DNA from 4 places in the Mesorhizobium sp. B2-7-3 genome. Region 3 is predicted to be linked to each of the others. Evidence: predicted binding sites of a transcription regulator. Region 3 holds the regulator's gene; each other region holds the start of a gene.
What was found. The regulator PhoB, encoded in region 3, activates phosphate uptake and scavenging genes when phosphate is short. The targets are predictions, from matches to a motif close to TGTCATNNANCTGTCAT.
Positions count from the first base shown of each region.

Region 1 (5,742 bases), on a different contig from region 3:
TCGTTCGAAGCCAGATAAGCAACGGCGGACGCCACTTCGGCACTGGTGCCCATGCGCTTGGTGGGGATCGCCGCCATGATCGCCTCTTTCTGCTTGTCATTGAGCTTGTCGGTCATCGCCGATTCGATGAAGCCCGGCGCGACGCAGTTGACGGTGATGTTGCGGGTGGCGATCTCCTGCGCCAGCGATTTGGACAAGCCGATCATGCCGGCCTTGGAGGCGCAGTAATTCGCCTGGCCGGGATTGCCGGTCACCCCGACCACCGAAGTGATGTTGATGATGCGGCCATGGCGGCGGCGCATCATCGGGTGAGTGAGTTCACGGGTCAGCCGGAAAACGGCGGTGAGATTGACCTCCATCACCGTATCCCAGTCGGCGTCCGACATGCGCACGAACAGGCCGTCCTTGGTGATGCCGGCATTGTTGACCAGGATGTCGACGCCCTCGAGATCGGCCTCCGCCTTCTGGCCGAGTGCCTTGACCTCGTCACGGTTCGACAGGTTGGCCGGGAACAGCTTGACCCGGTCGCCCAATTCGGAGGCCAGCGTCTCCAGTTTCTCAACGCGCGTGCCGTGCAGGCCGACGGTCGCGCCTTGCGCATGCAACACCCTGGCGATCGCCTCGCCGATGCCCCCCGATGCGCCGGTGACAAGCGCCTTGCGGCCGGTCAGTTCGAACATCTCTTGTCCTCTTCTCAAATCGTACGGACGGTTATCGATAAACATCACCCGATGGCCAATCGTTACCACCAGAATGACCAGACGCTTGTCCTTTACATCGCAGATTACGCGGTAATCCCCAATCCGATATCTCCAAAAAGTCGTCAAAGAAGATGTCGGCGGCGAAGAATTCAAGTCACAGCGCAGCCACAGCCGCCTCGACCTCGGCTGCGGAACCCACGGAGGCGGTGGCGATGTCGCGGTTGATGCGACGAGCCAGTCCTGAAAGCACCTTGCCGGCACCGATCTCGTAAAGCGTGGTGACGCCGTTGGCGCCGAACCACTCCACCGTTTCGCGCCAGCGGACGCGACCGGTCACCTGCTCGACCAGCCGCCCGGCGATCCCGTCGGGATCGGTCGACGGCTGCACCGATACGTTGGACACCACGGGAACGATTGGCGCGGTCTTTGTCACGCCGGCAAGTGCCTCGCGCATGACATTGGCGGCCGGCGTCATCAGCGCGGAATGGAAGGGCGCCGAAACCTGCAGCATCAGCGCCCGTTTGGCGCCTTTTTCGGTGCACAGTTTCGCTGCCAGTTCAACCGCCGCCTTCGCCCCTGATATGACCAGTTGGCCGCCGCCATTGTCGTTCGCCACCTGGCAGACGGCCCCCTTGCCGGCCCCAAGGGCGGCCTCAGCACAGGCGGCTTCGACATCGGCCTGCTCCAACCCGATGATCGCCGCCATGGCGCCCTCGCCGGCCGGCACCGCTGCCTGCATGGCGTTGCCGCGGATGCGCAGCAGGCGGGCGGCATCGGCAACGGAAACGAAGCCGGCGGCGGCGAGTGCCGAATATTCGCCCAGCGAATGGCCGGCGACATAAGCGACCTTGTCCTTCAGCGAGAAGCCGCGCGATTCCAGCGCCTTGATGGCGGCAAGCGACACCGCCATCAGCGCCGGCTGCGCGTTGGCCGTCAGCGTCAGCGTCTCTTCGGGACCTTCCCAGATCAGCTTCGACAGGTTTTCGCCGAGCGCGTCATCGACTTCCTGGAAAATCCTGCGTGCCTCGGGAAAGGCATCGGCAAGATCCTTGCCCATGCCGACAGCCTGGCTACCCTGTCCCGGAAAGGTGAATGCAACGGCCATGCGAGGGCTCCCCTGACTGGTTTTGCTTGCCTGATACTACGAATTTTCCCTGCCTGTGACGCAAGGCAGGCCGCCAAGTCAAGCCACTTCAGCCCACGCCGATGGGCCTATCCCCGCGCGAGTGCCTGTTCCGAAAGGCTTTTTGGCGATCACACCTGATGAAAACCGCTCACGAATCGTTCGCTGGCTCTTCTTATTTCCGCCACAGGCGCTAGCTTTGCGTGACAATTATATGACAATCGAATGACGTGGGTTGTCTTTGGGCGGGAAGTTGAAGTGGCAAAGAGTTTCAAACGTGCCGGCAACGCGGCGCCGCAGTTCCTGGAAGACGATCCGTCCACCGGCTATCTGCCGGGCCGTAGATGGCCTGTTGTCCGCTACGGGCTGATCAGCCTGGCGATCTCGGCCGTCTTGGTGTTCGCCATCGAACTGATCGTGCGCGGTGATGTCGCCGGCACCGTTTCCTTCTTCCTGCAGCCGTTCAAGCCGGGCTGGACAACTATCGTCGTCTTCGCGCTGGTCCTGATCGGTCTCGACGCGGTGCTCGGCCGCAGCCATCAGAGCCTGATGATCGTCGCGCCGCTGACCTTGTCGCTGGCCTTTGTCGGCCACCAGAAGTCGTATTATCTCGGCGATCCGCTCTACCCGACGGATTTCCTCTACGCCCGCCAGATCTTCGCCCTGCTGCCGCTCTTGGTGCGCGAGCGGCCAATGACAGCGCTGGCCATGGTCGCGGGCATCGTCGCCGGCCTGTCCCTGCTCGTCTACGGCTGGCGGCTATGGCGCCGCAAGGTTCCGGCCCTCAGCCGCAAGGGCCGCCTTGCCCGGCTGACGCTGGCGGTGCCGCTGCTCGCCTTCTTCGTCTCGATCATGGATTACGCCACCTTCTCGTGGACCAGGGACCGGCTGCAGATCATCCCGATCATGTGGGACCAGAAGGAAAACTACGCCTCCAACGGCTTCGCGCTCGCCTTCGCGCTCAACGTGCCGATGGCGCATGTCTCGGCACCGCCGGGCTATTCCGACAAGGCGATCGCGGCGATCGAGCGGCCCGAGGTGACCGCCTCGGTGCCGGCCCAGAAGCCGGACATCATCATCGTCATGAGCGAATCCTTCTGGGATCCAACCAAGCTGCCCGGAGTCACCATCACTCCCGATCCGATGCCCAATGTGCGGGCGCTCCGATCGGGCTCGATGTTCTCGCCCGAATTCGGCGGCATGACCGCCAACATCGAATTCGAAGCGCTGACCGGCTTTTCCAATGCTTTCCTGCCGGCCGGCAGCATCCCCTACCAGCAATATGTCCGCACCCCGACGCCGTCGATGGCGACCTTCCTGAAAAGCCAAGGCTACAGGGCACGCGCCATCCATCCAGGCACGAACTGGTTCTGGAACCGCGGCGCGGTCTATGCCGATTTCGGTTTCAACGACTTCAAATCGGAAGAGACGCTGCCGCCCATGGAAAAGCGCGGACCGCTGGCATCCGACGCGGCGATGACCGACGAGATCATACGCGAAGCGGACGCCAGCGAGGACCCGGTGTTCTTCTTCGCCGTCAGTCTGCAGAACCACGGCCCCTATGAACCGAACCGTTATTCGAATCCGACCCATTCGGTGCAAGCGCCGATCAGCCAGTGGGCGCGCGACTCGCTGCTCTCCTACGCCGAAGGTTCAGCCGACGCGGACCGCGGCCTTGAACGGCTGATCGAATGGGCCAAGAGGCGCGAGCGGCCCACGATTGTCGCCTTTTTCGGTGACCACCTGCCGCCGCTCGGACCGGTCTATGTCGAGACCGGCTTCCTGAAGGACAACGTCGCGCCGCGCAAGGAACCGACGCCGGAAGCCGCCCTCGAACATCACGCGACACCGCTGATCATCTGGTCGAACCGCTCCGGCCCGGTCGAGAATCTGGGCACGGTCAGCCCCGCGTTCCTGCCCTATCATATCCTCACCGCCGCCGGCATCACCCACCCTTACTACACCGGTTTCCTGGGCGAGATGCGGGAGCGCTATCGCGTCGTCGACCGCAACCTGCTGCTCACGCCGGCCGGGGCGGCCACGCCAGACTGGTCGCGTCAGAAAGAGATTGACCCGGCGATCCGCGACTTCCGGCTGATCCAGTACGACATGATGTTCGGCAAGCGCCATGCCGCGCCCGACTTCTTCCCCGAAACGGTCGACAAGATCGTCGCCCATACGAGTTGAGCCGATCGGCGGGCGCTTAATTTCCCTGCCGCCCGCCTTCGGAGCAGCCGCTCAGTTCGTCAATTGCAGCTTCGAAAATTTGTTGGCGATCGGCAGAGAAACACGTTCGGCAGCTTGGCCGGATCGTTGATGGCACAACGCTGGGATTCGAGGCGGAGGCGCTGTAATGGGTGCGGTTGGCGACCGTTGACGGCGTGGCTCAACCCTGTGCGACCTGACATTGCGGTTAAGGGCCGGTTGCCGGGAAAATCGCCGGCCTGCCGGGCGCTGCCACGTGGGTTCCTGCGGCCTGCGACATCAGGGATGCCGCTTGCCCTTGCTTTATCAGCGGATTGCTTTATAGACGCCGCCAATCTGCCGGTCCCAGCTGGGGGCTGAACGGAGGGCCGGAGGTTTTTTCGAGAACCTTCGTGTGAAGCCAGAAGCGTTTCCGCCTCCCGTGTCTCCGCTCTCGACCGTCTCGTCATGCTCCTTTCTTCCCCGCGCCTTTCGAGGCACATGCGGGTCAGAGAAGTTGCAGAGGCTTTTGCCGCCGGGAACCGGGAGAGAAACGAAGAAAGGCACCAAGACATAATGGCTCTTTACGAACATGTGTTTCTTGCCCGGCAGGACCTCTCGCAGCAGCAGGTCGATGCGCTTGTCGAACAGTACAAGGGCGTCATCTCAGCGAATGGCGGGTCTGTCGGCCGGGTCGAGAACTGGGGACTGAAGTCCCTCACCTACCGGGTCAACAAGAACCGGAAGGCATACTACACGCTGATGGACCTCACCTGCCCGCCGGCAGCGCTCAACGAGATGGAGCGCCAGATGGGTCTGTCCGAGGACGTGCTGCGCTTCCTGACCATCAAGGTCGAGGCGCATGAGGAAGGCCCTTCGGCCATGATGCAGAAGCGCGAAGAGCGCTCCGAGCGCGGTGGCTTTGGCGATCGCGACCGTGGCGATCGGCCGGCCCGCAGCTTCGGCGACCGCGGCGATCGTGGCCCGCGTTCGTTCGGCGATCGCGAAGGCGGCGACCGTGGTCCGCGCCGTCCGCGCGAAGGTTTTGAAGGGGGTGCAGAATAATGGTCGACATCAACCAGATCCCGACCCGGCGCCCTTTCCATCGCCGCCGCAAGACCTGCCCGTTCTCCGGCGCCAACGCCCCGAAGATCGACTACAAGGACGTGCGTCTTTTGCAGCGCTACATTTCCGAGCGCGGCAAGATCGTGCCGTCGCGCATCACCGCCGTCAGCCAGAAGAAGCAGCGCGAGCTCGCCAAGGCGATCAAGCGCGCCCGTTTCCTCGGCCTTCTGCCCTACGTGGTTCGCTAAGTCTTCCGAACGGGCGGTTCGCCGCCCGTTCCTTTCACCGGCCATGACGGGCATGACCGGTTAGCATCAAATCCCGAGTTGAGGTCAAACCTCTAACTGCCGCGACAGGCAGGACAGCGACACCGGCGGCAACGCCCTTTTGCTTCCTGACCTGTTCCAAAGAATTCGGCGTCGGCCTTGTGGACGGACGCCCAACCAAAAGGAACATAATCATGGACGTCATCCTTCTCGAACGCGTCTCCCGCCTCGGCCAGATGGGCGATACCGTCAAGGTCAAGGACGGTTTTGCCCGCAACTTCCTGCTGCCGCAGGGCAAGGCGTTGCGCGCCAACGAAGCCAATAAGAAGAAGTTCGAAGGCCAGCGCGCCCAGCTCGAAGCCCGCAACCTCGAGCGCAAGTCGGAAGCCGCAGAGGTTGCCGA
Region 1 covers NZ_VFTY01000016.1:75,691-81,432, forward strand. Annotated here, with positions in the region: gene fabG (3-oxoacyl-[acyl-carrier-protein] reductase) at 1-680, opposite strand, end outside; gene fabD (ACP S-malonyltransferase) at 856-1,806, opposite strand; gene FJW04_RS27750 (LTA synthase family protein) at 2,050-4,011, shown strand; gene rpsF (30S ribosomal protein S6) at 4,585-5,073, shown strand; gene rpsR (30S ribosomal protein S18) at 5,073-5,321, shown strand; gene rplI (50S ribosomal protein L9) at 5,534-5,742, shown strand, end outside.
Region 1: FJW04_RS27750 (LTA synthase family protein) is a predicted target of PhoB. The motif match lies at 2,028-2,044, and genes of this name have one in related genera.

Region 2 (5,742 bases), on a different contig from region 3:
TGCGACGGCATCCTGACCTATTTCGCACCCGAAGTGGCCGTGATGCTGAAAGGGTAGCCCGACTTCCCGGGCAAGGCACTTCAGTAGATGTCACCACTCTTTCAACTGGTCGGCGGTTCTATCGAAAACCCGCTGACAAAAACTGGCGGCTGCAGCTATGATGGAAGCATGGCCGGAAGCGGCCGGCAGCCCGCACCTCGGCCAAGAGGTATGGCGAACGCCTCCTGAGGATGCTTCCTGACTCGTTTCACCGTCGGGCGAAGGTGTCGGCATTGCGGGCACTGACAAAGGCTTCGCCGTGACCGAGGAACGGACATGCTTGCCTATCGCGATGCCAAGACGATGGCGAAAGCCATGCGGGAGGCGCTTGCCGCCCGCGACCTGCCGATCAGGCACAGCGAGGCCCTTGAGATCGTCGCGCGCCAACTGACCGGCCAATGAAGCGGCGGCCGTAGCTTGGCGGCAAGATTCGGAATACAACCGGTTCTCAAGGAGGAGGTCCTCATGTCCAAACTTCGCGTCAACGCTTTCAGCCTGTCGCTTGACGGCTATGGCGCCGGTCCCGATCAGAGCCTTGAAAATCCGCTCGGTGTCGGCGGACCGGCCCTGCACAAATGGGCTTTCAGCACTCGCACCTTCCGCAAGATGTTTGGCCAGGAAGGCGGCGAGACAGGCGTTGACGAAGACTTTGCGGCGCGCAGCTTCGAGAATGTCGGCGCCTGGATCCTCGGCCGCAACATGTTCGGGCCGATCCGGGGCGAGTGGCCTGACGACAGCTGGAAGGGTTGGTGGGGCGACAATCCGCCCTATCACGTCCCGACCTTCGTGCTGACTCATTACAAGCGCGATCCCATCGTGATGGAAGGCGGCACGACTTTTTATTTCGTAACCGACGGCATCCATTCGGCTCTCGAACAAGCCAAAGTCGCCGCGTCAGGCAAGGATGTGCGGGTCGGCGGCGGCGTCTCCACCATCCGGCAGTATCTGCAGGAAAAGCTGATCGACGAGATGCACCTGGCGATCTCGCCGGTGCTGCTTGGCAGAGGCGAGAACCTTTTTGCGGGCCTCGACATGCTGAATCTGGGCTACCAGTGCGGCGAACAGGTGGCGACGGCACTGGCCACGCACGTGGTGATCAAGCGGGCGTAAGGTGGCGAAACCCTCGACGAAAGCCCATTTCTCCCCGTCACTATACGGGGAGAAAGACAAAACTCTCGCTCAATACTTCTCCGGCACGTAAAGCTCGCGCGGCAGCACCTGGCGCTCGTATTCCGGGTTGAAGACGCGCTCCGGCAGCGTGATCTCCTCGTGCGGCACCTCTTCATACGGCAGCTGCTTGAGCAGATGGTCGATGCAGTTCAGCCGCGCGCGCTTCTTGTCGTTACCCTCGACGATGAACCAGGGCGCCTCGGGAATGTTGGTGCGGGCGAAGGTCTCCTCCTTGGCCTTGGTGTAGTGTTCCCAGCGCACCCGCGACTGCAGGTCCATCGGCGACAGCTTCCACTGTTTCATCGGGTCGTGGATCCGCATCAGGAAGCGCATTTGCTGTTCCTCGTCGGTGATCGAGAACCAATATTTGACCACGGTGATGCCCGAGCGCACCAGCATGCGCTCGAACTCCGGCACGTCATGGAAGAACTCCTCGACCTGCTCGGGGCTGGCAAAACCCATTACCCGTTCGACGCCGGAGCGGTTGTACCAGGAGCGGTCGAGCAAAACGATCTCGCCGCCTGCCGGCAAATGCGGGACATAGCGCTGGAAATACCATTGCGACTTCTCGCGTTCGGTCGGAGCCGGAAGCGCCACGACGCGGCAGATACGCGGATTGAGCCGCTGTGTGATGCGCTTGATGACGCCGCCCTTGCCAGCGGAGTCGCGGCCCTCGAATATCACCACCAGTTTCTTCTTGTGGTAGGCGACCCAGGATTGCAGCTTGATCAATTCGGACTGGAGGCTGATCAGGTCGCGAAAATACTGCATGCGATCGATCGAAGGCGGATGCGAGTTCTTGTAGATCTTGGCGATCTCCATCGAGAGGGCCGGCTCCGACATTTCGAGCTCATAGTCCTCGTCGAGCGTGTCGGCGAGCTCGGCTTCAAGCCAGTCCTTGGCAGGGGAATTCTGTTTCAGCTCGGTCATATCAACTGCTCCGCTTGCAAGCCCTGTCGGTTACCACTGGGCGCTCCAAATTGCTGGCCGGCGGCCGGGAATGGAAACACCTGAGCCGACTTCAATATAGGCCGGCGGTGACGGTTTTATTGCAGCACAGGCGCAATTGCCGACGTTGCAAATTCCGCGATGTCTGATCGATCGACCGTCGTCGCATGGCGACAAGCCGGCCGAATTGTCCTACAAATGCGCGGTCGCCTTCCAGGCCTGCCTTGCCGGCACGCCTCTTCAACAAAATCGTGAGGATCTGACATGGAATACCGCACCCTTGGCCGTTCCGGCCTGAAGGTTTCGACACTGACGCTTGGCACCATGACATTCGGCGGCGCCGGGCCCTTCGCCGCGGTCGGCAACAGCGATCTCGCCGAAGCCAAGCGGATGATCGATATGTGCATCGATGCCGGCATCAACCTCATCGACACCGCCAATGTCTATTCCAACGGCCTCTCCGAAGAGATCATAGGCGAAGCTCTCGGCGGCAAGCGCAAGAACGATGTGCTGATCGCGTCCAAGGCGCGGATGCGGATCGGCAAGGGCCCGAACGACGAGGGCCTGTCGCGCCATCATCTGATCCGTGAATGCGAGAGCAGCCTGAAGCGCTTGAAGACCGATGTCATCGACATCTATTTCGTCCACCAATGGGACGGCCTCACTCCGCTCGAGGAGACCGTTGCCGCGCTCGACAGTTTGGTCAGCCAGGGCAAGGTGCGCTACATCGGCTGCTCCAACTATTCCGGCTGGCAGGTGATGAAGGCGCTTTCCATCAGCGACAGCCGTCACCAGCAACGCTTCGTCACCCAGCAGATCCACTATACGCTGGAAGCGCGCGAGGCCGAGTACGAGCTCTTGCCGATCTCGGTCGACCAAGGGCTGGGCGTTTTGGTCTGGAGCCCGCTCGCCGGCGGCCTGCTGTCGGGCAAATACCGCCGCGACAGCCCGACCGCTCGCCAGCTTGCCGGCTGGTCCGAGCCGCCGATCCGCGACGAGGACCGGCTGTGGCGGATTGTCGATGTGCTGGTCGAGATCGGCAAGGATCGTGGCGTCTCGGCGGCGCAGGTGGCGCTCGCCTGGCTGCTCGGACGCCCTGCCGTCTCCTCGCTGGTGATCGGTGCCCGCAATGACGTTCAGCTCAAGGACAACCTTGCGGCGGCGGCCCTGAAGCTCGGCACCGAAGAACGCCAGCGCCTCGACGCGGTCAGCCGGCCGGCTCTGCTCTACCCCTACTGGCACCAGCAACTGACAGCGAAGGATCGCTTCGGCCCAGCCGATCTGGTTCTCGACCGCAGCGATATCTGATCAGCGTCAGGCAGAGAGCAAGAGCTAGCCGCCGATAAACCGCCAGAGTTCGGGATCGGGTTCGATCTGGCCGCCGAGCACGAAATATTTGTAGAGGACGAGCAAGGAGATCGCATGCTCGTCCCGTTCATTGGAGAATTTGCGGCAATAGGCATTGGCTGCGGCGATGATGCGCTCCGCCGCGGCCGGGTGCGCTTCGAAATAGCGCACTTTTTCGCCGAGATCGGCAAAATCCGGGTCAAGCGGCGCATAGTGGATACCGGCCTCGAGCTGGCTCTCGCCGAACCATGTTTCGTAGGTCGGCGGCGGCATCAGACAGAGCGAGTTGGAATTCATGATCCATTTGAGGTTGGTCGCCACGTCATTGCCCTCCAGCGAGACGATGTAGCGATAGCGCAGGTGCTGGCTGATGCTGAGGAAAGGCTTGCTGTACTTAGCCGGTGCGCTGCGCTTGTGCGAACCGGCGTCGCAGAACGGCAAGTCGCGCGCGACATCCAGGAACCGTGTCCTGATCGGGTTGTTGAGGTCGCCGCGCCAGACCACGGCAGGGCGCTTGTCGGCGAAGGCGACGGTATCGAGGGGCATGTGGAAGTGGCGGAATTTGTTGAACTTCATGACGACGGCATTGCCGTTGTCGGCGCGGATCGGCCGGTCCTTGACGAGGGTCGGCAGCTTGGGCACGCCGATGACATCACCGAACTTCAGGTCGATGAGCAATGATGGATCGAAATAGCGGGCAAATTCCTTCAGGTCGTAATAGTACATGCTCGGTTCAAACGGTATCTTGTCGATGCGCACAGCATCCGGGCCTGGTGTAAAAGCGTCCTGCAGCTTGTTGTAGTGATTCAGTCGCCGGCGCACGGCCTCGTCCGAGAGCCTGGCCTGCTGCAGGCGGCTGGCCAATCGCCGCCGGAAGATCGCCTGGGGCGCGATATCGCGCATGACGTTCCGCGCATAGTAGAAGACCTTTGCCGTCGTTCGTTGGAGGGTGGCCATGGACTCTTTTGATCAAAGATAAACGCGGTTGAACAAGTGAAGGTCGGGATGGTTCCCGCAGCATGATTGCCCTACCATCCAGCCACGCATTCCGATAGCGCCCGAATGCGGCTGGCGGCCTCGACCGAGCGCCGCAACTAGCCCGTTATGTAGCGCCACACCTCGGCATCCGGTTTGATCTGGCCCGACAGCACGAAGTATTTGTAGAGCACCAGCAGGGAGATCGTCTGCTCGGTCTGTTCGTCGTCGAATGTCCGGCAATAGGCGTTCGCAGCCGCGATGATGCGCTCCGCCTCCGCCGGATTCCGCTCGAAATAGGCGACGTGGTCCTCAAGGTTCGAGAAATCCGCCGCGAGCGGCACATAGTGGACGTTGGCTTCGAGCTGCCGCTCCGCAAACCATGTCTCATAGGTCGGCGGCGGCATCATGCAGAGCGACTTCGAATTCATGATCCATTTGAGATTGGTCGCCACGTCGTTGCCCTCGAGCGAGACGATGTAGCGATAGCGCTGGTGCTGGCTGATGCTGAGAAAAGGCCTGGCGTATTCGGGCGGTGCGTTCGGCTTGTGCGAACCGGCATCGCAGAACGGCAGGTCGCGCACAGCGTTCAGAAATCTTGTCCTGATCGGATTGTTGAGATCACCGCGCCAGACAACGGACGGCAGCTTGTCGGCGAACGACATCGCGTCAGCCGGCATCTGGAAATGACGAAACTTGTCGAGTTTCATGATGATCGCGTTCTTGTCGTCAGCACAGATTGGCCGGTCCTTGACGATCGAAGGCACCTTGGGGACATTCCTGACGTCGCCGAATTCCAGGTCGATGAGCAGGCCGGGATCGAAGTAGCGGGCGAACTCCTTCAGGTCGTAATAGTACATGGTCGGCGTGAAGGGCAGTTTGCCGATGCGCATGGCATCGGCGCTTGGCGCGAAACCATCCTGCAACTTGTTGTAGTAATTCAGCCTGCGGCGCGCCGCCTCACCGGAAAGCCTGGCCCTTTCGAGACGGCCAGCCAGCCGGGCACGAAACAACGCTTGCGGAGCGACATCGCGCGCGACGTTTCTCGCATAATAGAAAACTCTTGCTGCGGTCCGCGAAATTGTGGCCATCGGTCACTTGATCAAAACAAACGGGCGGTTCTCAATCCATGGCGCCCGCATGTCCTACATCATTGTGGCGCCGATCTGGCAAGCGCCCGCATCTCTTCGATGCCAGCAGCCACGCATTATCGCTTCGGCTGTTGTGTTTGACGGCTAATGCTCCTAGGCAGGCTCAGGGCCG
Region 2 covers NZ_VFTY01000020.1:21,807-27,548, forward strand. Annotated here, with positions in the region: gene hemB (porphobilinogen synthase) at 1-57, shown strand, start outside; partial or broken gene FJW04_RS30505 (glyoxalase superfamily protein) at 316-426, shown strand; gene FJW04_RS29095 (dihydrofolate reductase family protein) at 505-1,149, shown strand; gene ppk2 (polyphosphate kinase 2) at 1,219-2,139, opposite strand; gene FJW04_RS29105 (aldo/keto reductase) at 2,422-3,465, shown strand; gene FJW04_RS29110 (glycosyl transferase family 90) at 3,490-4,461, opposite strand; gene FJW04_RS29115 (glycosyl transferase family 90) at 4,599-5,570, opposite strand.
Region 2: ppk2 (polyphosphate kinase 2) is a predicted target of PhoB. The motif match lies at 2,247-2,263, and genes of this name have one in related genera.

Region 3 (5,742 bases):
TGTCGAGCCAGACGGCGATGACCAGCACGGCGCCGACGACGATGCTCTGCAACGGCGAATCGACACCGAGCAGCACCATGCCCGACTGCAGCGACTGCATCAGCAATGCACCGAGCATGGCGCCGATGATGGTTCCCGAGCCGCCGGCAAGCGAGGTGCCGCCGATGACGGCCGCGGCAATGACCAGCAGCTCATCCAATGTTCCCAGCACATTGGTGGACGAGTTCTGCCGGGCCGACGAAATGGCGGCGGCGATCGTGGCCAGCACGCCCATGATCATGAACACCTTCATGGTGATCCAGCGCGTGTTGATGCCGGCGAGATTGGCCGCTTCCGGATTGCCGCCGATAGCAAAGACATAACGGCCGAAACGGGTGCGGTTGGTGATGAAGGTCATGACCAGACCGACGGCGACCGCCATCAGCACCGGTATGGCGATGCCGTGGGCGATGAACAGCCCGCCCTCCGGCACGGTGATGTTGTTGGCGGCCGCGTACCGGTTCACGATCCCGATCGGCCATGGATAGGAGTTGGCTAGCCAGACCGCGCCCATGATGACGGCGCAGGTGACGACGCCGAGCAGCGTCTCGGCCCAGATCGGCCGCAGGGGGAAGCGGAAGCGCTTGCGCTGGACCCGCCCGTTGAACAGCGCGAACACGACGGCCAGGCAGGCGACGATGCCGACGACCCAGCTCCAGGTGGCGCCGATCGATCCGGCCGGTCCGCCGCCCATAAGCTGGAACGTGGCGTCGAGCGGTGCCACCGTCTGGCCTGACGTGACCCACCAGGCGGCGCCGCGCCAGACCAGCAGGCCACCCAGCGTGACGATGAAGGCCGGCACTTCGAGATAGGCGATGACGAAGCCCTGGAAGGCGCCGATCAAAAGCCCGAGCGCCAGACCGATGACCAGTGCCAGGACCCAGATCCATGGGTTGCCGAGTTCAAGTCCTACGAACCGAACCAGGAAATGTACCTGCGCAAAGCCCATGACCATGCCGATCAAGCCCTCGGCGGAACCGACGGACAGGTCGATGTTGCGCATGACGATGACCAGCACCATGCCGCAGGCCATGATGGCGACCGCGGACGTCTGCACCGACAGGTTCCACAGATTGCGTGGCGTGAGGAACGTGCGGCTGTCGAAATCGAGCGGATTGACACCAAGACGCAGGCTCGAAATCACATGCAGCGCGACCCAGATCAGCAGCAGCGCGCCGATCATGCCGAGCATGCGGGTATCGATCTCGGTCGCCTTCAGGAAACGCGCGACCGCGCCGAGTTCCGACGCACGCGCCGTATCGGCCTGCGAGGTTGAGGTCGTGTCGGTCATGATGTCCTCCCAGCGGCTTGCCGTCTGACGCGGAGCCGGACCAGAGCCCAGAAGTTAGCCGCCAGCGGCGGAAACACAAATCTTGTCGGGAAAACGCCGCGGCTTGGAAGCAATTCCAGGAAAAGTGCGTAAGGGTTTTTGTCCGGAATTGCGAAGACAAGGAAATTGGAACGGCCAGTGTTCAGAACACTGACCGTTCCACGCCGCGGCGTTTCCGACTTTTCAGGCGATCAAGCTCAGTTGCAGGCCGCGACGCTGCCCGCGGCAACGCCCGTGCAGACTTCGTCCTTCTTGATCCAGCCGGCGTCGATGACGAGGTTGAGATTGTCCTTGGTGATGGCCACCGGGGTCAGGAACAGCGACTTGACGGTGTTGCCGCCAGGCGTCGTGAAGTCCTTCACGCCGGCGATGTCGGTCATCTTCTTGCCGTCGGCGAGTTGCGAGGCGATCTCGGCGGCGTTCTTGCCGAGTTCGCGCGCGTCCTTCCACACCGACACGGTCTGGGTGCCGAGCGCGATGCGGTTGAGCGCGGCGTGGTCGCCGTCCTGGCCGGAGACCGGCACGGTGCCGGCGAGCCCCTGCGCCGTCAGCGCCGCGACGACGCCGCCGGCGGTGCCGTCATTGGCGGCGACCACGGCGTCGACCTTGTTGTCGTTGGCGGTGAGGAACTGTTCCATGTTCTTCTGGGCGTTGGCGGGCAGCCAGCCGTCCGTATAGGCTTCGCCGACATTCTTGATCTTGCCGCTGTCTATGGCCGCCTTCAGCACTTCCATCGAGCCCGAGAACAGGAAGTCGGCATTCGGATCGGCGCCGGAGCCCTTGATGAAGACGTAATTGCCCTCAGGCTTCACCTTGAACACTTCGCGGGCCTGCATGCGGCCAACTTCCTTGTTGTCGAAGGTCAGGTAGAAGACGTCCTTGTTCTCGATCAGGCGGTCATAGCCGACGACCGGAATGCCCTCGTCGAGCGCCTTCTGTACCGCCGGGCCGATGGCCGACGCGTCCTGCGCCAGGATGATCAGCGAATTGGCACCCTGCGAAATCAGGCTCTCGACATCGGTCAGCTGCTTGCCAGGATTGGACTGCGCATCGGCGGAAATGTACTTGTCGCCCGCGGCCTCGATCGCCTTCTTCATGGCGGCCTCGTCGGTCTTCCAGCGCTCCTCCTGGAAGTTGGACCACGACACGCCGATAACCTTGCCCTTCGCCTGCGCGACCGACGCCAGCGTCAGCGACATGGCGACACCCGCCAGAATGGCGACTGTGAATCTCTTCATGATATCCTCCCTGCGCCGCGTGTGGCGCGACCAAACTGGCCCTAAGGCCGGCACAAAGGCCCTAATTTTTTCGAGCCTCGAAAAAACACTGGTCCATCGCCGGAACACTGTCAACATCGATTCTGACGGATTTTGAGGTGCCGGAAGCCTTTTTTCGAGCCCCGCAATAAATAAATGACAGCCCCAGCCGCTTCTGCCAGTATTCGACCCGTTGCCGGAGGTGTTCGAGGGGGCGTCAAGAACCGCGGCGACGGGGAGGGAAATCATGTCGGTCGGAATCCGCCACGACGATCTGCGCCGGCGCAACCGCGCAATGGTGATTGGAGCCGTGCGCCGGGGTGGCCAGCCCTCGCGCACTGAGATCGCCGCCACCACCGCCCTGAGCCACTCGACCATATCGGCGATATCAGCCGACCTGATCGGCGAAGGTATCCTGAGCGAAGGCAAGCCGAACGAGGCCGGCTCACTGAAACGCGGCCGGCCGCAGGTGGGCCTTTGTCTCAACCCCGAGGCCGCGGCGGTCATGACCGTGGTGCTGTCGCTGAATTTCCTCTCCGTCGCCGTCATCGACTACGCCGGCCAGGTGATATCGGAGGAGCAGCGCCGGCTGGACACGCTGACCATGTCGCGCGAGGCGCTGATCGGCGAATGCGTGGCCATCGTCCGGCGCCGCCTCGAGGATCCCGACCTCGATGTCGCCAGCATTGCCCGCATCGCGCTGGCGATCCAGGGCATCACCGACACCGAGGCGCGCGCCATGCTGTGGTCGCCGATCACGCCGCAGACGGACATTGCCTTCGCCGATATACTCGAAGCCGAATTCGGCATCCCCGCCACCATGGAGAACGACTGCAACATGATGGCTGTGGCGCTGCGCTGGCGCGACCCCGAGCGCTACCGCGACGACTTCATCGCCATCCTGCTCTCGCACGGCATCGGCATGGGCCTGGTGCTGAAGGGCGAGCTGTTCACCGGCACCCATTCCTCGGGCGGCGAGTTCGGCCACATGATCCATCGCCCCGGCGGCGCGCTCTGCCGCTGCGGGCGGCGCGGCTGCGTCGAGGCCTATGCCGGCAACTATGCCATCTGGCGTAATGCAGGACAGATGGGTGAGGACGCCAAACCGGTCGACGTCAGCGACGCCGACATGCGCGCATTGGCGGCCACGGCGCGCGAAAGAGACGGACCGGAGCGCGAGGCCTATCGCAAGGCCGGCGAGGCGCTGGGCTATGGCCTTGGCAGCTTGTTCGCGCTGATCGATCCGGCGCCGGTTGCGATGGTCGGCGTCAGCGCCGCCGCCTTCGATCTGATCGAGCCGGCCTTGCGTGAGGCCATCGCCCAGACCGCCGGCGGCCAGCATTCGACGTCGATTTCCTTCGATACAGAGCCGAACGAATTGCCGCTGATCCGCGAGGGCTGCGCCATGCGCGCGCTCACCTTCGTCGACCAGGAGATCTTCGCGCCGGGCGTGCAGGTGAGATCCGGCAAGAACGTGGCCTGATCTCAATCCTCGCGGATTGCGTAGCCCGCGCCACGGATGGTGCGTATCACATCGGGCATGCGGCCATTGTTGACCGCCTTGCGCAGGCGGCCGACATGCACATCCACGGTGCGCTCGTCGATGTAGATCGTCTCGCCCCAGACATTGTCGAGCAACTGGCTGCGCGAGAACACGCGGCCGGGATGGCGCATCATGAATTCGAGCAGCCTGAACTCGGTCGGTCCGAGCCGGATCTCGCTCTTCTTGCGATAGACCCGGTGCGATTCGCGGTCGAGCACGATGTCGCCGACCTTGAGCACGCTGGACAGCACTTCCGGTTTGGCGCGGCGCAGCAGCGCCTTGACCCGGGCCATGAATTCCGGCGTCGAGAACGGCTTGACCAGATAGTCGTCGGCGCCGGTCGAGAGGCCGCGCACGCGATCGCTCTCCTCGCCGCGCGCCGTCAGCATGATGATCGGCAATCGCTCCGTCTCGGGCCGCATGCGCAGGCGCCGACAGAGTTCGATGCCGGAAACCGCCGGCACCATCCAGTCGAGCACCAGCAGGTCGGGCACGTTTTCCTGGAGGCGTATCTCGGCTTCGTCGCCGCGTGTCACCACCTCGACCTGGTAACCCTCGGACTCCAGGTTGTAGCGGAGGAGCACGCCCAGCGGCTCCTCGTCCTCCACCACCATGATGCGTGGCGCGATCATCGATCGATCATCCCTGCCGTCAAGCCGCCGGCACCGACATCGCCGTCTCGTCCTGCTTCGGACGGTTGGCGGGCAGTTGCGTGCCGGTCAGCACATAATACGCATTCTCGGCGATGTTGGTCACATGGTCGCCGATGCGTTCGAGATTCTTGGCGCAGAACAAAAGATGCGTGCAAGCCGTGATGTTGCGGGGATCCTCCATCATGTAAGTCAGGAGTTCGCGGAAGACCGAAGTGTATTTGACGTCGATGCGTTCGTCGTCATTCCTGAGCTTGGCGAGGGCGGCGGCATCGCCGGCCGCATATTCCTCGACGACGCCCTGCACCTGGATCAGCACCAGCTGCGCCATGGAGTCGATGGAATGCGACAAGTCGCGCGGCGTGGCGGTGAGGCCGACCGAGCCGACGCGCTTGGCGATGTTCTTGGCAAGGTCGCCGATGCGTTCGAGATCGCCCGCCATGCGGATCGAGCCGACGACATGACGCAGATCGTCGGCCATCGGCTGGCGCTTGGCGATTAGGGTGATGGCGCGATCATCGAGTTCGCGCTGGCGCGCGTCCATGATGGCGTCGTCGGAGACGACGCGCTGTGCCAGCGCATTGTCGGAATTCAGCAGCGCCTTGGTGGCGCCGCCGACCATCGTGCCGGCGAGATCGCCCATGTCGCTGATCAGCCTGCTGATCTGCCCGAGATCCTCGTCGAAGGCTGCGACTGTGTGTTCGGCCATGATCCTGGTCCTCGTATGCGTGAGATCAGCCGAAGCGGCCGGTGATATAGTCCTGCGTGCGCTTCTCGCGAGGCGACGTGAAGATCTTCTCGGTCTTGTCGAATTCGACCAGCTCGCCCAGATACATGAAAGCCGTCTGCTTCGAGACGCGCGCGGCCTGCTGCATGTTGTGGGTGACGATGACGATCGTGTAGTCGGCCTGCAACTCGTCGATC
Region 3 covers NZ_VFTY01000002.1:199,517-205,258, reverse strand. Annotated here, with positions in the region: gene FJW04_RS05025 (sugar ABC transporter permease) at 1-1,330, opposite strand, end outside; gene xylF (D-xylose ABC transporter substrate-binding protein) at 1,567-2,607, opposite strand; gene FJW04_RS05015 (ROK family protein) at 2,873-4,108, shown strand; gene phoB (phosphate regulon transcriptional regulator PhoB) at 4,111-4,800, opposite strand; gene phoU (phosphate signaling complex protein PhoU) at 4,820-5,527, opposite strand; gene pstB (phosphate ABC transporter ATP-binding protein PstB) at 5,553-5,742, opposite strand, start outside.

Region 4 (5,742 bases), on a different contig from region 3:
CGGCCCGCTGACCAGGCATGCCGGCGAGGAATTCCTGATCGTGCTCAAGGGCGAGATCGAACTGCATACCGACCAGTACGCGCCGGTGCGGCTGAAAGCGGGCGAGAGCGTCTACATCGATTCCACCATGGGCCACGCCTATCTATCGGTGGGCGAGGGCGACGCCGAGATGCTGTGCGTCTGCTCCGGCGACGAGCCCGACATGGAAGGCACGCTGCTGAGCGAGCTGGAGACGGTTGAAGGATAGGGCGCAGCTCACCGCGCAAGTTTTCTGCAGCTCGATTCAGGCTTTCTCGTTCGAACTGCGCGGCGAAACCGGCTATAGGACCGCTGAAACCGTAGCTCCCGCCAATCTGAAAAGGAAATCCGATGAGTGTAGAAAAGACAGCCGTCATCGTGGCCGGCGGCAGCGGCATGGGGGCGGCGGCGGCCAAGCGGCTGGCGGCGGATGGTTTCAAGGTCGCCATCCTGTCCTCGTCCGGCAAGGGCGAGGCGCTGGCCAAGGAGCTTGGCGGGCTCGGCGTCACCGGCTCCAACCAGTCGAATGACGATCTGCAGCGGCTCGCCGACCTGACCCTGGAGCGCTATGGCCGCATCGACGTGCTTGTCAACAGCGGCGGCCATGGACCGCGCGCGCCGATCCTGGAGATCACGGACGAGCAGTGGCACACCGGCATGGACGTCTACCTGATGAACGTCATCCGGCCGGTGCGCATCGTGGCGCCGCAGATGGTCAAGCAGAAGGGCGGGGCCATCATCAACATCTCGACGGCCTGGGTGGCGGAACCGAACGCGATGTTCCCGACCTCGGCCGTGTTCCGCGCCGGCCTTGCCGCCTACGCCAAGATTTTCGCCAACACCTACGCGGCCGACAATGTGCGCATGAACAACGTGCTGCCCGGCTGGATCGACAGCCTGCCCGCCACCGAAGAGCGCCGCGACAACGTGCCGATGCAGCGCTATGGCACATCAGAGGAGATCGCCGCGACGATCGCGTTTTTGGCGTCGGACGGGGCAGGGTATATTACCGGGCAGAATATCCGCGTGGATGGGGGTGTGATCCGGGCGCTGTGAGAGGCGGCTGGCGGCGATCTCATACCTCTCAGATTAGCCGAAGCCCTCCCTCCCTTCGTCATCCTAGGCGTAGCAAGGAGCGAAGCGACGCCGCGCAGACCCTAGGATCCATGCCGCGACGTGGGCCGAAAAAATACGGCGAACGAGGATAGTCCCCGGACGGGTTGGCGGTTACCGTCAACGCATGACCGGCTATGTTTACATGACCGCGAGCCAGAAGGGCGGCACCATCTACATCGGTGTCACCAACGATCTCGGTCGCCGCATGCCGGAGCACAAATCCGGCGAAGGTTCGCGCTTCACCAGGCGCTACGGTGTGCAGCGGTTGGTCTGGTACGAGGAACATTTCGACATTCGTGACGCCATTCAACGCGAGAAATCGCTGAAGCGCTGGTCGCGACAATGGAAGATCGAACTGATCGAGAAGACCAATCCGGAATGGTTCGAGCTGTTTCGCGGAACAGGTTGGTCGCGGTTTGATGGCGTTTCGTCGGAGGTTGGAGCCAGGTTCGGCACCGTTTTGTCCGTCGCAAGCGTCGCGGCATGGATCCTAGGGTCTGCGCCGCGTCGCTTCGCTCCTTGCTCCGCCCTAGGATGACGAAGCGAGGGAGGGCTTCGGCTAATCCCCACGTCAACTAGCGACCCTTACGACGTGGCTTCCCAGTTCACTGCGACCGCTTCGCCGCCTGATCGGCATCCGTCAGCGTCTGCAGAAACGCCACGATGTCGTCGATCTCGGCATCGTTGAGCGCCGGCTTGTCGCCGGGTTTCTTGCCGTCGAAGGGCGGGTCTTGATTCAGGTTCGACCAGTAAGCCTTTGGTAAATCGTCATATTTGTCGACGGTACCGTAAGCGTTTTTCGGGTACCAGCGGCCGGGGTCGGTGTCGCGGCTGGCGTAGAAGGCCACCGCTTCGCGCAGCGTGTGGAAATATCCGTTGTGGAAGAAGCTCTTGCGCAGCGCCACGTTGCGCAGGCTCGGTGTCTTGAACAGGCCGCAATAGTCGGTGCGGCCACGGAAATCGGTGCGCAGGGGACCGCACAGGCCGAGATCGACATAGGCCGGGTCGGCGTTGGCCGGGATGGCCGGATTGCGCGGCACGGCGATGGCGATGAGGCCGAAATCGGTGAATTGCGGCGGCTCACCGTCATTGGCCGGTTCGCTGAGGTGGCAGGAGGCGCAATTGCCTTTCGCCTCGTCCTCGAACAGGGCGCGGCCATGCAGTTCCCGCGCCGATAGCGTCGCCTTGCCGGCGAGGAAGGCGTCGTAGCGGCTGGAATAGGGGTAGAAGTCGACCGCGCTCTGCTCGAACGTGCCAAGCGCCTCGGCGGCGGCGTCGAAGGCATCGTCCGGGCGGTCGAAGACATCGTTGCCGAAGGTTGCCTTGAAGTCATCGGCATAGGCTGACTTGCGCAAGGCGGCGGTGACCGCCACGGCATCCTTGTTTGCCATCTCGAACGGCGAGAGCAGGGGGATTTTCGCCTGGTCCACACCGTGATCGGCGCGGCCGTCCCAGGTCAGACCGCCGGTCGGGCCATTGTCGACGCTCTCGTCGCCCTCGTCCTCGGAATCGTGGAAATGCTCGGTGAAGGCGGGCGCGGCCTGGATGTAGCGCAGCGACGGCACCGCGCGCACGCCGGACTGGTCGAGGTTCGGGCCGCCCATTTCGACCGGTGTGGCCGAGGCCGGACCGAAGGCATGGCGTGGATCGTGGCAGGAGGAACAGGCCTGTTTTCCCGACGCCGAGAGCGCCGGGTCGAAGAACATCTTTCGCCCCAAGGCAGTCAGCGCCTCGGCGCGTGCGAAGGCTTGCCCACGCGACAGCGGACCGGGATGGACGCCGTCCGGCCCCGCCGTATTCGGGGGTGCGGCAAAGCCAAAGGTCGAGATCGCTGCACTCGCGATCACCAGGCTTTTCCATCGTCTCATCATCATGGGGCACGGTCCGCTTTGGCCCGGAAATAAGAACGCAGTGCAACGGATTGATGACCGCTCCCAGTGCTCACGAAACCGTGTTCGCCGCGGCGGCGGATGTCACAAAGGTGACAAGGCATCCACGTTAGCTGCCCATGGTTCCCGCGCCATAGCCGCATAAGCCCCATAGCCACAGTCAAGCCACGAGGTCTTTCCATGACGAGGCCCAAGTTCCTCACTTCCTTCTGTCTGGCCGGTTCGGCCTTGTTTCCCCTTGCGGCCGCCAATGCCGCACCTCCCGGCTTCGACAAGATCGACACCGTCGTCGTCATTTATGCAGAGAACCGCAGCTTCGATAATCTTTATGGTGGCTTCCCCGGCGCCAATGGACTGGCCAATGTCTCGGCCGACCAGGCGCGCCAGCTCGACCGCGACGGCAAGCCGCTGACCGAACTGCCGCCGGCCTGGGGCGGGCTGACCGGAAAGGGCGTCACGCCCGTGGTGACGGAGGCGCAGACCGCGCATCTTGCCAACGCGGCCTTCGCCATCGACGATCCCAAGGGCTTCAACGAAGGCACCAATGTCATCACCCACGATTTGTGGCACCGTTTCTACCAGGAGCAGATGCAGATCGACGGCGGCAAGAACGATAAATTCGTCGCCTGGGCCGATTCCGGCGGGCTGGTCATGGGCCATTATGACGGCTCGAGCCTGCCGATGTGGCAGGTGGCGAAGAAATATGTGCTGGCCGACAATTTCTTCCAGGGCGCCTTTGGCGGCTCCTTCCTCAACCATTTCCAGCTCGCCTGCGCCTGCGCGCCGTTCTATCCGCATGCCGACACCAGTCCGATCAAGGGCCAGATCGCGGTGGTCGAGGCCGACGGCACGACCTTGAAGGTGGCCGACAATTCGCCGCCGTCGGCGCTGGGCGGTGTGCCGAAATTCGTCAATGACGGCGCCATCACGCCCGATTTTTACGCCGTCAACACCATGCAGCCGCCTTACGAGCCGAGCGCCAACAAGCCTGCAGAGGGCGGTGACAAGGCGCTGGCCGATCCGGCCGCGCCCACCACGCTGCCGCCGCAGCACGACATCACCATCGGCGATCTCCTGTCGCTGAAGGGGGTCGACTGGGCCTGGTACGCCGGCGCCTGGCAGGCGACCCTCGACGGCAAGAACGCCACGCCGGTGCCGAACTTCCAGTTCCACCACCAGCCGTTCAACTATTTCGCCGCCTACGCGCCCGGCACCGCCGCGCGCACCGAGCATCTCAGGGATGGCGGCCTGGATGGCGCCGAGTTCATCAAGGCGATCGACGACGGCAAGCTGCCGCAGGTCGCCTTCTACAAGCCGCAGGGCAATCTCAACGAGCACTCAGGCTATGCCGACGTGACATCGGGCGACCGGCATCTGGCCGACCTCGTCGCGCATCTGGAGAAGAGCCCGCAATGGAGCCACATGCTGGTCGTCATCACCTATGACGAGAATGGCGGCTTCTGGGATCACGTCGCGCCGCCCAAGGCCGACCGCTGGGGCCCGGGCAACCGCATCCCGGCCTTCATCGTCTCGCCCTATGCCAGGATGGGCACGGTCGACCACACGCAATACGATACGACGTCGATCCTGCGCTTCATCACCGCGCGCTACGATCTGCCGGTGCTGACGGGCATCGTCGCCCGCGACAAGGCGCTGGCCGCCAATGGCGAGCCGCCGATGGGGGATTTGTCAGCCGCGCTTAATCTCAGCCGCTAGGGCGGAGCGAACCGCGAATATGCCACCGCGCCGCGAGGCGCGGTGGCTCAGCCGCCATTGACCAGGGCAAGAATGAGCTTTTGCAGATTGCCGCCCTGGCCGAGTTCGATGCGGTCGAAATCGCGGCTTGCCTGCCGCTGCGCCTGCGAAAGGGCGGACAGGCGTTTGGTCATCTCGACCCGGATCTTGCTGCATTTGGGATCGTCGGGAACGGTGAGGCCGACCGTCGCCGCCTCGATCTTGCGCGCCATGTCGACAATGGTCGCGCCATGCACCTTTTCGTGGGCGCTGACGCCTGCGAGGAAAACCTCCCAGTTCTTCTGGATGGCGGACGGCAGCGGCGAGGAGGGGCTGGGCAAGGTGTAGGTGATGATGAGCTTTGGCTTGGCCGAGACCAGCACGCAGGCTCCGGCACGCGGCTGATAATCCCTGGTCCAGGTCAGCTTGAAATTGGTGTGAGCAATGGCGCGGGTAATGCCGACATTCGGCCCGTTCTCGCCAATCGACCGGTAGAGCTCGAGCCCGGACTGGCCTGAAATGGCGTAGGTCTCGACCTTCTCGACAGGCTTCCACTCGGCATGCGCCGCAAGCGGCAAGGCCACCAGGGCGGCGGTCGGAAGATACAGGCGAACACAGGCTCTCAACACTGCTCTCTCCGAGGCGCGCGGCCCTGCCATTCAGGCAACGCTATTCAACGGCTTTTCCTATATGCTGCCGGCGGGCGCTGCAAATGGCCCGGAGGGGGAAGTCATGAGAAGAAATCTCGTTGCCGCCGGTGCCTTGGCGGCGGTGCTTGGCTCGCAATCGGCCTTCGCGGCATCCTGCGGCGGCTGGAGCGCCAAGATGGAGGAAGACGAGGGTGGCAGCGTGCTGACCGCTTCGGTCTGCGGCGGGCCGAAGGGCGACGCCTATCTGATGCTCAATTGCTACGACAAACCGGTGCTGAGCTACGATCTGGGCGCCAGCGGCCAACAACTGGAACCGGGCATCAGCGGCGCGTTCG
Region 4 covers NZ_VFTY01000009.1:20,299-26,040, reverse strand. Annotated here, with positions in the region: gene FJW04_RS20290 (XRE family transcriptional regulator) at 1-247, shown strand, start outside; gene FJW04_RS20285 (SDR family oxidoreductase) at 370-1,074, shown strand; partial or broken gene FJW04_RS20280 (GIY-YIG nuclease family protein) at 1,259-1,543, shown strand; gene FJW04_RS20275 (cytochrome-c peroxidase) at 1,740-3,008, opposite strand; gene FJW04_RS20270 (acid phosphatase) at 3,204-4,739, shown strand; gene FJW04_RS20265 (DUF922 domain-containing protein) at 4,787-5,383, opposite strand; gene FJW04_RS20260 (hypothetical protein) at 5,490-5,742, shown strand, end outside.
Region 4: FJW04_RS20270 (acid phosphatase) is a predicted target of PhoB. The motif match lies at 3,105-3,121, and genes of this name have one in related genera.